DNA from 2 places in the Claveliimonas bilis genome. Region 2 is predicted to be linked to the other one. Evidence: predicted binding sites of a transcription regulator. Region 2 holds the regulator's gene; the other holds the start of a gene.

Region 1 (6,261 bases), 470 kb from region 2:
TACAAAGGCACCGGCTCCAAGACGAAGCTCAATATCAAAATCAAATCCGGTTCCGAAAATATCTTTTCCCAGAAGACCGTATTCTCTTGCCTGACCGATGGCAATGTTCAAACGCTCTACCGCGATCGGATATTCTGCACGCACATAGATATATCCCTGGGATGCTCCGATAGCGTATCCTGCAATTGCCATAGCTTCCAGTACAACATGGGGATCACCTTCCAGTACAGATCGATCCATGAATGCACCGGGATCCCCTTCATCTGCATTACAGCAGACATATTTCTGATCCGCCTCATTTGCCGCTGCAAACTTCCATTTCAGACCTGTGGGGAATCCTGCTCCTCCCCTTCCTCTAAGTCCGCTGTCCAGAAGGATCTGGATCACATCCTCCGGTTTCATCTCTGTCAGCACTTTTCCGAGCGCCTCATAGCCTCTTGTACCGATATATTCTTCAATATTCTCCGGATTGATCACACCGCAGTTCCTAAGGGCGATTCTGTGCTGTTTCTTATAAAACTTTGTCTCCTGCAGGGGAAGCACTTCCGTTCCTTTTACTGTCTCATCATAGAGGAGACGTTTTACAACTCTTCCTTTCAGCAGATGTTCCGATACAATTTCCGGGATATCTTCCTCCTTTACCATGGAATAGAAGGAACCTTCCGGGTATACGATCATAATAGGGCCTAAGGCGCACAGGCCGAAACATCCTGTTTTCACAACGCCAACTTCATTTTCCAGCCCCTGCTTTCTGATTTCTTCTTCCAGTTTCTCTCTGATCCTCTGGCTGCCTGAGGAGGTACATCCGGTTCCTCCACAGACCAGTACATGTGAACGATACATATGTAACCTCCTTTTATTCTTTACTGATTTTTTCCGCTGCAAGCGTATATTTTGTTACAACCTGCCCGCCCTTAAGATGCAGGCGGAACACTTCCATTGCCTTTTCCGGCGTCATTTTCACATAAGTAACCTTTTCTTTGCCCGGCTCCATCACCTCAACAATCGGCTCATACTGACAAAGTCCGATGCATCCGGTCTGGGTTACGTTAATATTATTTAATCCTTCCTCCTGTACAGCATCTGCCAGCGCTGCCAGAACCGGGCGGGCGCCGCTTGCGATTCCGCAGGTTGCCATACCCACAACTACTCTTGTCTGTGTCGCATCTTCGGAGCGGAAGCCGACTTTTCCCTGCATTTTCTCTCTAATTGCCCGTAACTCTTCCAGAGATTTCATACTCTTCCTCCATTTCTTTTTCAGATCTTTCCGTTACAAATTTTTCCCTCCGCTTACTTCCCTGTGATTTTCCTTAAGATAATCCATAATGAATGCGGAAACTTCCGGGGAATGAAGCGGCACATCGCCTAACATTTCTTTCATCTCTCTTGTATCGAGGACAAATTCCCGGCCATCGCACGCATAACGATACCGAAAATCCACTTCCTCATGGTATACCATCAGATTATGTACAGTCATACTCATATCGCCAAGAGGCATTCTGTCAATACTGGACAGGACAAACCGGGCGGTAAGGACCGTCCCTTTCCCTTTCTTGGATGTAATCTGAAAGCTCCCTCCTGATATTTCCGCTGCCTGCTTAAAAAACGGAACACCAAGCCCTACCTTGCGCGTTGTCCGGGTAGTAAAAAAGGGATCCGTCACTCTTTGCACCTGTTCAGGGTCCATACCGGATCCGTTATCTTTGATGGTAATACTAAGAGAATCTTCTGCAGTACTGACTGCAACTTCTATTTCGACAAAAGCTGCTCCCGCACGGACAGAATTTTCCGCCGTATCAAGAACATGCAATGATATTTCCGGCAGCATAGGCTATTCGTACTTTGCCAAAATATCGTCAATATCATCTACTTTTAACCTGCCATATACATCGTCATTGATGGTCATGACAGGGGCCAGACCACAGGCACCGATACAACGGCACGCATCCAGGGAAAACTTACCGTCGGGGGTACATTCTCCTCCCACGATCCCCAGCTTTTCCATCAACTTATTGTAGATGTCGCCGGAGCCCTTTACATAGCATGCCGTGCCAAGACAGACGGAAATCTTATATCTGCCCTTGGGACTTAACGTAAACTGAGAATAAAATGTCGCAACGCCATAAATTTTTTCCAGCGGTATTCCCGTTTCATTGGAAATGATCTTCTGCACTTCTATCGGAAGATATCCGTAAATATCCTGCGCCTTTTGCAGGATAGGCATAAGCGCACCTTTTTCATCTTTCATTTCGCGGATCACTTCCAGCAGTGCCTGTTCCTGTGCTTCAGTTCCGCGAAACGGAACTGATGTTTTCTTAGAAAGCATTTCTGAACCTCCCTTGTTTGTATTTTGTCTGAAAATTGCCCAGCGCTCCTATATAGAGGCTGACTATTGTTTATAACACATTCTACCACAGTACATACTAAATATCCACTTATTTTTTCCTTATATTTTGTTAAATTTGTTTACATTCAAGCTATTTTTTTCACAATCATGTCAATAAATGCACAATATTTAACCTCGTTTTTTATATATTTTATACAAAATGTATTGATTTGCCATATTCTCAATGCTATACTTTATTAAAGTCAATTGTTTCATATTAGTATTCTGTTTTGCAGGAGGTTCCTATGATAATCAGAGAAATCCAATCGCTCCTGAAGGCCCGTATTCTGGAGGGCGAAGCACAGCTTGACCACACTGTCTCCGAAGCCTTTGCCTCGGATATGATGAGTGATGTGCTGGCTTATGCTTCTCCCCATTCCGCCCTTCTCACCGGCCTTTGCAATCCGCAGGTCATACGTACTGCAGAAATGATGGATATGCCGTGCATTATTTTTGTCCAGGGAAAATCCCCCGGCTTAGAGGCTCTTGCTCTTGCGGGAGAAAGGGATATCTGTATTTTGCAGACATCTTTGGACATGTTCTGCGCATGCGGTATCCTGTATACTCACGGACTGCCTGGAGGTGGTGCGCATGAGTAAAACACTGACATTTGAATATCAGGTTCCGGGCGATGATTTTACCCGCGCCGGCGAAGCAAGCAGCAGCGTAAAGAATAAGCTGAAAATGATGGGTGTAGACAGCACAGTGATCCGCAAAGTGTCCATTGCCATGTATGAAGGAGAGATCAACATGGTGATCCACGCAAACGGCGGTACAATCAAAGTACTGGTCTCTGATGACAACATCCGGATCATCCTTGCCGACACCGGCCCCGGCATTCCCGATGTGGAAAAAGCCATGCAGCAGGGATACTCTACCGCTCCGGAGGAAGTTCGTTCTCTTGGCTTCGGCGCCGGAATGGGACTTCCCAATATGAAGAAGTATTCTGACGATATGAAGATCGACACCATAATCGGAAGCGGAACTACCGTCACCATGGATATCCATATGTAAGAGATTCATCAAAAGGACTGACAGGAAGGAGGCACTTCAGCTTTGGATCATAACGATAAATTTATAAATTCTGTAAAACTGGATAAGGACGCCTGCACCGGCTGCATCAACTGCATCAAATACTGTCCCACCCAGGCAATACGGGTACATAACGGCAAGGCTTCCATAAATCCGGATTTCTGCGTGGACTGCGGACGGTGTATCCGCTACTGCCCCAACCATGCCAAAATACCTGTATCTGACTCCCTGGAGGAGATCACACATTATAAATACACAGTGGCTCTCCCCGCCCCTTCCCTCTATGCGCAGTTCAACAATCTGACAAACATAGATATTGTGTTAAATGCCCTGATCTCTATGGGATTTGATGATGTTTTTGAAGTGAGTGCGGCAGCGGAGCTTGTTTCGGAAATGACAAGAAATTACATTGCACAGCATCGGGATGAAGCTCCTTTCATCAGTACAGCCTGTCCCACCATTGTCCGTATGATCCGGGTTCGCTTTCCTACGCTTATCCCCCGTCTTCTGCCCCTTAAGCCTCCTGTGGAGATCGCAGCCGAGATTGCCAGAAAAAAGGCAATGGAAAAGACAGGACTTCCCGCTTCGGATATCGGGATCTTTTTCATTTCTCCCTGTCCTTCCAAGGTAACTTATGCCAAAGCACCTCTTGGCATTGAAAAAAGCCAGATTGACAAGGTATTGGCGATCAAGGACGTTTACCCCGTCCTCTTAACTCATATGACCCACGATGAGTCCCGCCTGAAGCCGCTTGCCGCCTCCGGCCGTATCGGAATTGGCTGGAGCAACAGCGGGGGAGAGGCAGCCGGGCTGATCACAGACAATTATCTGGCAGCTGACGGCATTATGAACGTCCTTCGCGTCCTGAGCGATCTGGAAGATGAAAAATTTTACGGTCTGAAGTTCGTGGAACTGAATGCCTGCAACGGCGGCTGTGTCGGCGGCGCTTTGACGGTGGAAAATCCCTACATTGCCACTGCAAAGACGAAGAAGCTGCACCGCTATCTTCCTGTGTCCCGCACCCACTCCAACATGTATCCCGATGTGGATTATCACTGGGACAGCTATGTGGAATACGAGCCTGTATTCCGGCTTGGGAAGACATTCCGGGAAAGTCTGGAAATGATGGGCATGGTAGAAGAGCTGACAGAACAGCTCCCCGGCCTGGACTGCGGCTCCTGCGGTGCGCCCACATGCCGTGCTCTGGCCGAAGATATTGTAAGGGGCGAGGCAGACAGAACCGACTGTATCTATGTATTTTTTGAATATATCGGAAATCTCTCCCGGGAAATTTCCTATACGGCGCGGAATCTTACTTCTTCTGAAGACGGATCTGAAATTTCCAGGGAAGACCTGGAAGACTATGTAAAAAAACTGGAGGCAGAGTTAAAGAGAAAGGATGTGTAAAAATGGCTTCTGTACAGGATCTTATCAATTCCGGAATATTCCATACCGAAAATCCGGGGAGAAGCGAACAGCCGATCACCCGTGTATTTTGCTGCGACCTCTTAAGCGTCGCCATGGGGAAAGCGCCTTCCGGCTGCGCCTGGGTCACAGTCATTGGCAACCGGAACACCCTGGCTGTCGCTTCTCTTGCAGATGTATCCTGCATCGTCCTTGCGGAAGGGGCCTCTTTTACAGAGGACGATATGCAGTGTGCCAAAGAGCAGGAAATCGCAGTATTTTCCACGGATCTTCCTGTCTTTGAAGCCGCGCTGAAGGTTCATCAGCTGTTATGATCCCGCTCTATTATGACCTGCACATCCATTCCTGCCTGTCGCCCTGCGGAGATGACGATATGACCCCTTCCAACATCACCGGCATGGCCGCAGTCAAGAATCTGGATGTCATTGCACTTACGGATCACAATTCCTGCAGGAACTGCCCTGCTGCCATAGAGGCTGGCAAACGTCTGGGAATCACAGTCCTTCCCGGCATGGAACTCACTACATCGGAAGAGATCCATGTCCTTTTCCTGTTTGCCTCCCTCGGTCGCGCCCTTTCCTTTGACGCCTATGTGTATGAGCATCTTCTTCCCGTAAGAAACCGCCCGGAAATCTTCGGCACTCAGCTGATCGTAGATGAAAATGACAAAGTGTCCGGATCCCTGGATAAACTTCTGATCAGCGCCACAGACATCCCTTTTGATGAAACGGGAAAGCTGGCTGACTCCTTTGGCGGCATCTGTTTTCCGGCCCATCTTGACAAGTCCTCTACCAGCCTGATCTCCAATCTGGGAGCGATCCCGCCGGACAGCACCTTTTCCTGTGCAGAACTGAAAGATATGAAAAATCTGCACCGGCTGAAAAGAGAACACCACTATCTGGAAAACTGCCGGATTCTCTCCAGCTCGGACGCCCACTATCTATGGGATATTGCAGAGCCAAACCTGCAGATCTATGCCCGTTCAAAGTCTCCTTCTGATATCTTGGAAGCACTTGGCCGCGGTGTTTTAAGATGAGCAGGAACGCTTTTAGAAATGCTTGACTTTTGAAAAACGCCATGCTATTATTTATCCTGTTAAAAGTAAAACTAAATACATTCAGGTGCCTGTAAAGTCTGTGTGTGCAGCCTTGTACAGGATAATAGGGAAACAGGTGCAAATCCTGTACGGTCCCGCCGCTGTAAGGAAGGAGCGATTTTTATTATGCCACTGTATCTTATGCTGTGATATGCGGCAGATATGGGAAGGGAAAAACCGTGATGATCTCCAAGTCAGAAGACCTGCCTGTCTGTATGGAACTGCCGTCTGTCACGGAGTATGACACAAGGTATAAAGGAAGCAAAGTTTTCGTTCTTTTGCTTCTCTTTTTGGTGCCCTTGTTCTTCCCACGACAGGGGCA
Region 2 (6,261 bases):
TTGTTGAGGCATTGGTGGAAGCAGCGGAAAACGGAAAAGAAGTTGTTGTTTTGGTAGAGCTGCGTGCCAGATTTGATGAGGAAAATAACATCGAATGGTCAAGACGTCTGGAAGAGGCAGGCTGTCAGGTGATCTATGGTCTGGAAGGCTATAAGGTGCACTCCAAACTCTGTCTCATCACGAGAAAAAATGAAGGAAAGATTGAATATATCACTCAAATCGGAACAGGAAATTACAATGAAAAGACCTCCAGACTGTATACAGACCTTTCTCTTATGACGGCAGATCCGGATATTGGCATGGAAGCATCAGCTGTATTCCAGGCGTTGTCAAAAGGTGAGACTGTGGAAAGTTCCGGTCACCTCTTAGTAGCGCCAAAATGCCTTCAGTCCCGGGTCCTGGAAATGATGGACGAAGAGATAAGGCAGGCAAAAGAAGGACAGCCGGCTTATATCGGATTAAAGTTAAATTCTTTGACAGATAAAAAAATTATTGATAAACTGATAGAAGCGTCGGAAGCAGGAGTGAAGATCGATATGGTGATTCGCGGTATCTGCTGTCTGGTTCCACAGGTAGAGGGAAAAACAGAAAATATCCGTGTCATCAGTATTGTCGGAAGATTTCTGGAACACTCCAGAATCTATATTTTCGGATGCGGTGAGCGGGCCAGATATTACATTGCCTCTGCAGATTTTATGACTCGGAATACTGTGCGCCGGGTAGAAGTGGCGGCGCCTGTGCAGCAGCAGAATCTGAAAGAACGACTTCAGGCTATGTTTGATCTTATGTTGAGGGACAATCAGAAGGCCCGGCACGAAACGGCTGACGGCAGTTACCTTTTTGTTCGCATCGAGGATCCTGACACAGTTAAAGTAAACTCACAGGAATACTTTTATGAGGAGGCTTACGAAAAGGCAGGACAAATGTAAGATAAGAGTGGTGGTAGAATGATATGGAAACTCGGAGAGAGGCTGGAGCAGATTGAGACAGAAACATGGAAGGAGACAAGGCCTCCGGCTGTATTTCTCACTGATTCCAAAAATGCCCGCCGGGATTTGGAATTGGCAGGTATACAGTATGAAAATGAAATACAGACCAACAAGATAGGATTTTGTAAACTGGAAACACAGCAGGAATGCCTGGCGGGTACACTTTGTATCCCCAGGCTTTTGGACGTGCTTGGAAGCAGATACCGCATTTACTTTTTTGTGAATCAAGATCATGTTGTACTTGTAGATGATGAAGATTTTTCTATGAGGCTGATCCGAAGGATCAAAAGAAAAAAGACCCATCAAGGAGAAACAAAGGAACGGTTCATATATAATTTTATTGCTGAATTTATGAGCAGAGATCAGGAAATTTTGATGCAGTATGAGAAAATCCTTATGCGCATGGAAGAAGACGTCATGCAGGGGAAAATTGAAAATTTCCAGAGGGAACTGATGCCGATACGAAGAAAACTTCTGACACTTCGCGGCTATTATGATGAAATGATGGATATGGGAACAGAGCTAGAGGAAAATGAAAATGGATTTTTCGCCAAGAAACAGCTCAAATATTTCGGGACACTTTCCAATCGGGCAGACCGGCTGATGGGGAGGACTGCCCATTTGCTGGAATACGCACAGCAGGTGCGAGATCTGTATCAGGCACAGGTGGATGCAAAACAGAATAGTAATATGCAGTTTCTGACTGTGTTGTCCACCATTTTCTTCCCCCTCACCTTAATTACCGGATGGTACGGTATGAATTTTGAAAATATGCCGGAGCTGAAAAACGGATATCCCGGCGTTATTGCACTAAGTTTGATCGTTATTGTTGTCTGTATTTTAATCTTTAAAAAGAAAAAAATTCTCTGATTTTATTCCTGGGAGGCGAGAGCCTCCCATTTTTCATACAGTTCCTCCAATTCAGCAGCGATGTCGGCTTTTTCTTTTGCAAGTTCCTGACAGCGTATAGAATTGGTATATACTTCCTCCAGCGCCATCAGCTCATCAATCTGTCCGTCTCGTTCCTCCAGAGAAGTTATGCGTTCCTCTGTCTTCTTCAGATCATTCTGTCGTTTCCGTTCCCGTGCCTTTTCTTCTTTTTGCTCCTGCCAGCTTAACTTGGCTTCGGAGGCTGCTTCGGCAGCCGGGGCATTATCACAGGATGGAACTGACGCGTATGCGGCAGTCAATTCCTCCCGCTTTTCCAGATAATAGTCATAATTGCCGATATAGTTGACAAATGTTTTGTTTACAAGTTCCAGGATCCTGGTGGCCGTTTGGTTAATGAAATATCGGTCATGGGACACATAGAGGACGGTGCCTTTGTAATTATTCAGAGCGTTTTCCAGAATTTCTTTGGAGGCGATATCCAGATGGTTGGTAGGCTCATCAAGAATGAGGAAATTTGCTTCCGAAAGCATAAGCTTTGCCAGGGAAACACGTCCCCTCTCTCCGCCGCTTAAATCTCCGATAAGCTTAAAAACATCATCCCCCGTGAAGAGGAAAGCAGCCAGCATATTGCGGATTTCCGTGTTTGTAAGAGAAGGATATGCATCTGAAATTTCTTCAAATATAGTTTTTTCCATATGAAGAACATGATGTTCCTGGTCATAGTATCCGATATGTACGTTTGTCCCAAGTGTAAAGCTTCCGCTGTCAGCAGGCAAAACCCGGTTCAGGATTTTAAGGAGGGTTGTCTTGCCGGTTCCGTTATCTCCGATTACCGCTACATGTTCGCCTCTTTTGATTTCAAAGCTGACATTTTCAAAAAGGGGCTGGGACGGAAAAGATTTGCTTAAGTGATCTACGGAAAGAACATCATTTCCGCTGACACAGGAAGGTTCCAGCACCAGATGGATATCTGTTCTTTGCTCCGCAGGCTTTTCTATGCGTTCCATTTTTTCCAGCATTTTTTCCCGGCTTTCTGCACGCTTGATTGACTTTTCCCTGTTAAAAGAGCGGAGCTTTTCGATCACGGCTTCCTGATGGCGGATCTCCTGCTGCTGATTGAGATACTCTTTCATCCTTGCTTCACGGATTTGCTGCTTTTTACGGGAGTAATCTGTGTAATTGCCAAGGTAGGTCATAATGGAACCCTGTTCAATTTCAATGACCTTTGTTACCACTCTATTGAGAAAATAGCGGTCATGGGAGACGATAAGCACGGCACCGGAATAATTCAGAAGATAAGTTTCCAGCCAGGAGATCGAATTAAGATCCAGATGGTTGGTAGGCTCATCTAAAAGAAGGACATCCGGCTTTGTAAGAAGAAGTTTGCCTAATGCTACACGTGTTTTTTGACCACCGGAAAGAGCGTCTACCGGTTTGGAGAATTCTTCTTCGTCAAAACCAAGCCCCTTGAGTACTCCCACAATTTCACTTTCGTAGGCATAGCCATTTTCACGTTCAAACCGGTCAGACAGACGGTGATAAGTATTCAGACGCTCAGTAAGTTGTTCACCCGCAAGGTTGGGAATTTCCTGTTCAATTCGGCGGATCTCTTTTTCCAGTGATATGATCTCCGCTTTGGCAGTGCGTACTTCTTCGTAAATAGTGTTTCCTCCGGAGAGATTCTGGTGCTGGGAAAGATAGCCAAGAGATTTTCCTTTCGATAAAGTAATGCTGCCGCCGTCAAGTGGCAGTTCTCCCACAATCATTTTCAGTATTGTTGATTTTCCAGCCCCGTTGATCCCAACAAGTGCTGCTTTTTCATATTCTTCTATGTGAAAGGAGCCGTTTTTTACAATGACATCCTCACCAAATGCTTTTTCAATTGAATGACATGCTAGTATCATAAATATATACCTCCGGGACTATTATATCGGTGATTTGTGAAGGTGTCAATTTTCTGCAATTCTTTATATAAAATCTAATATTCCAAAGTTTTCCGAACAAAAATTTGACTTTGAACAAACAATTCTATATAATGTAGACAGAAAAAGATTGGGAAGGTGAAAAGAGTGGAAAGCAGAGAAATTTCGCAGGCAGTCATACGGAGGCTCCCAAGATATTACAGGTATTTAGGAGAACTGCTTGAAAATGGGGTGGAACGTATCTCTTCAAATGATCTGAGTAAGAGAATGCAGGTAACTGCATCCCAGATTCGGCAGGATTTAAATAATTTCGGCGGATTTGGCCAGCAGGGATATGGATATAATGTGAAATATCTTTATACAGAGATAGGAAAGATCCTCGGTTTGGAGGAAGAACATGGAATGATCATCATCGGGGCAGGAAATCTGGGTCATGCTCTGGCGAATCATGCAGGATTTGAAAAGCGGGGATTTGTATTAAAAGGCATTTTTGATGTTAATCCTACTTTAAAGGGAATGACAATTCGTGGAGTGCCTATTTATATGATGGATGAGCTGGAAGATTTTATGAAGAACAGTGATATTGAGATCGGAATCCTCACCATACCTAAGGCAAAGGCAATTGAAGTGGCAAATCAGCTGGTGGACTATGGGATAAAGGCGATTTGGAACTTTGCTCATACAGATCTGAATTTGCCGGATAACGTGATCGTGGAAAATGTACACTTATCGGAAAGTCTGATGAGATTATCCTATAATATCAGCCGTTACAACGAGGAACATAGGGCTGAAAAATAGCGGGGATATGACAGCGTGTGAAGTAAGCGTGTGCGAAAGGACAGGCTTTCTTTACACGCTTTTTCAATAGAAAACTTCGTTTCCTGTTGCGGATTCTTTGTTCTATATAAATAAAAAGGGGGTTGACAGTATGAGATATTTGCCGGATGGAAGACAAATGAAGGCAGCGGATGGGTATACGATACGGGAGAAAAAAATGCCGTCTCTTATCCTGATGGAAAGGGCGGCAAGAACTTTTGTAGAAACGGTATGTGAAACAGATGCAGATCTGTCAGATGTATGTGTTGTATGCGGATCCGGAAATAATGGCGGAGATGGATTTGCTATCGCCAGACTTCTTCTGGAAAGAGGAGCGGGAGTATCAGCCTGTATGGTGGGAAACCCTGATCATTGTACCGAAGAGACAAAGAGGCAGATTCAGCTTTTCCGGGAGGCAGGAGGAACCATAGAGGAAGGTTTTACGGAGAGAAAATGCAGCCTGCTTATCGATGCCATATTCGGGGCAGGGCTTAGCAGGCGTGTGGAAGGGCATTACCTGGAATGTATTCAGGCGATGAACCGGTCTGAGGGGAAAAAAGTGGCAGTAGATGTACCCTCCGGAGTTTCCACATCTACCGGAGAGGTTGTAACCGACGCTTTCCGGGCAGAGCTGACAGTCAGTTTTCAGTGTGAAAAACTTGGCTGTGTACTTTATCCGGGGAAGGAGTTTGCCGGAGAAGTAAAGGTAACGGATATAGGAGTCGATGTCTCAGAGATGCCGGGGGACAGAGATGTAGCCTATGCGCTGGAGCAGGAGGATGCGGCGAAAATGCTGCCGAAGCGCAGAGAGGATTCTCATAAAGGGACTTATGGAAAGGTTCTTATTATCGCCGGAAGCAAAGGAATGGCCGGAGCAGCTTATCTGGGCGCACTGGCGGCCTATAAGACGGGGGCAGGTCTGGTACAGATCTATACGTCAGAGGATAACCGGGCTGTACTGCAGACGCTTCTTCCGGAGGCAATCGTTCGCTGTTATGATTTCTTTGACGAACGGGAACTTTTGCAGCTGCTGAAATGGGCGGATGTGGTGAGTATTGGTTCCGGGCTTGGAACCAGCGACAAATCACGGAGGATTTTACAGGCAACACTGGAAAATGTAGAGGTTCCCTGTGTTGTGGATGCGGACGGATTGAATCTTTTATCTGCGCACAGCCGCTATATGAAAAATCTTGTCCGTGGTCAGTTTATTTTTACTCCCCATATGAAAGAAATGTCCAGGATAACAAGGAAATCAGTGGAAGAACTTCGAAACAGCCGAATGGAAATATTAAAGCAGTTTGCCGGAGAATATGATGTTACATGTGTACTGAAAGATGCGCGCACGTGTATTTTCAGTCCCGGGGAGCATCCTTTTGTGAATTTGTCAGGAAATGCGGCTATGGCAAAGGCAGGAAGCGGAGATGTTCTTGCAGGTGTGATCACAGGTCTTCTTGCACAGAAAATGTCCTGTTTTGATGCAGCGGTCCTGGGTGTTTACCTTCACGGACTGGCAGGAGATGAGGCAAAAAGGGAGAAGGGAAGCTACAGTGTGCTTGCAAGAGACCTGGCGGAAAATATCGGGACTGTTCTGAAAAGACTGGAGGAATGATCGTATGAAAAAATACAGCAGAGTCTGCGCCAGA

The links. The regulator Rex, encoded in region 2, represses fermentation and respiration genes when NADH is low (regulators of the CRP and FNR family bind a similar motif). The targets are predictions, from matches to a motif close to ATTGTTAANTANTTAACAAT.
Region 1: a site for Rex is predicted at 2,494-2,513, ahead of R2J37_RS11665 (NADH-quinone oxidoreductase subunit NuoE family protein). Genes of this name have one in related genera too.

The regions. Positions count from the first base shown of each region.
Region 1 covers NZ_AP027742.1:2,401,755-2,408,015, forward strand. Annotated here, with positions in the region: gene nuoF (NADH-quinone oxidoreductase subunit NuoF) at 1-843, opposite strand, end outside; gene R2J37_RS11655 ((2Fe-2S) ferredoxin domain-containing protein) at 857-1,237, opposite strand; gene R2J37_RS11660 (ATP-binding protein) at 1,271-1,828, opposite strand; gene R2J37_RS11665 (NADH-quinone oxidoreductase subunit NuoE family protein) at 1,832-2,326, opposite strand; gene R2J37_RS11670 (hypothetical protein) at 2,632-2,985, shown strand; gene R2J37_RS11675 (ATP-binding protein) at 2,978-3,400, shown strand; gene R2J37_RS11680 ([Fe-Fe] hydrogenase large subunit C-terminal domain-containing protein) at 3,443-4,825, shown strand; gene R2J37_RS11685 (hypothetical protein) at 4,828-5,157, shown strand; gene R2J37_RS11690 (PHP domain-containing protein) at 5,154-5,879, shown strand; cobalamin riboswitch at 5,946-6,164, shown strand.
Region 2 covers NZ_AP027742.1:1,927,817-1,934,077, reverse strand. Annotated here, with positions in the region: gene ppk1 (polyphosphate kinase 1) at 1-929, shown strand, start outside; gene R2J37_RS09555 (magnesium transporter CorA family protein) at 948-1,859, shown strand; gene abc-f (ribosomal protection-like ABC-F family protein) at 1,862-3,784, opposite strand; gene R2J37_RS09545 (redox-sensing transcriptional repressor Rex) at 3,950-4,600, shown strand; gene R2J37_RS09540 (NAD(P)H-hydrate dehydratase) at 4,731-6,227, shown strand; gene alr (alanine racemase) at 6,232-6,261, shown strand, end outside.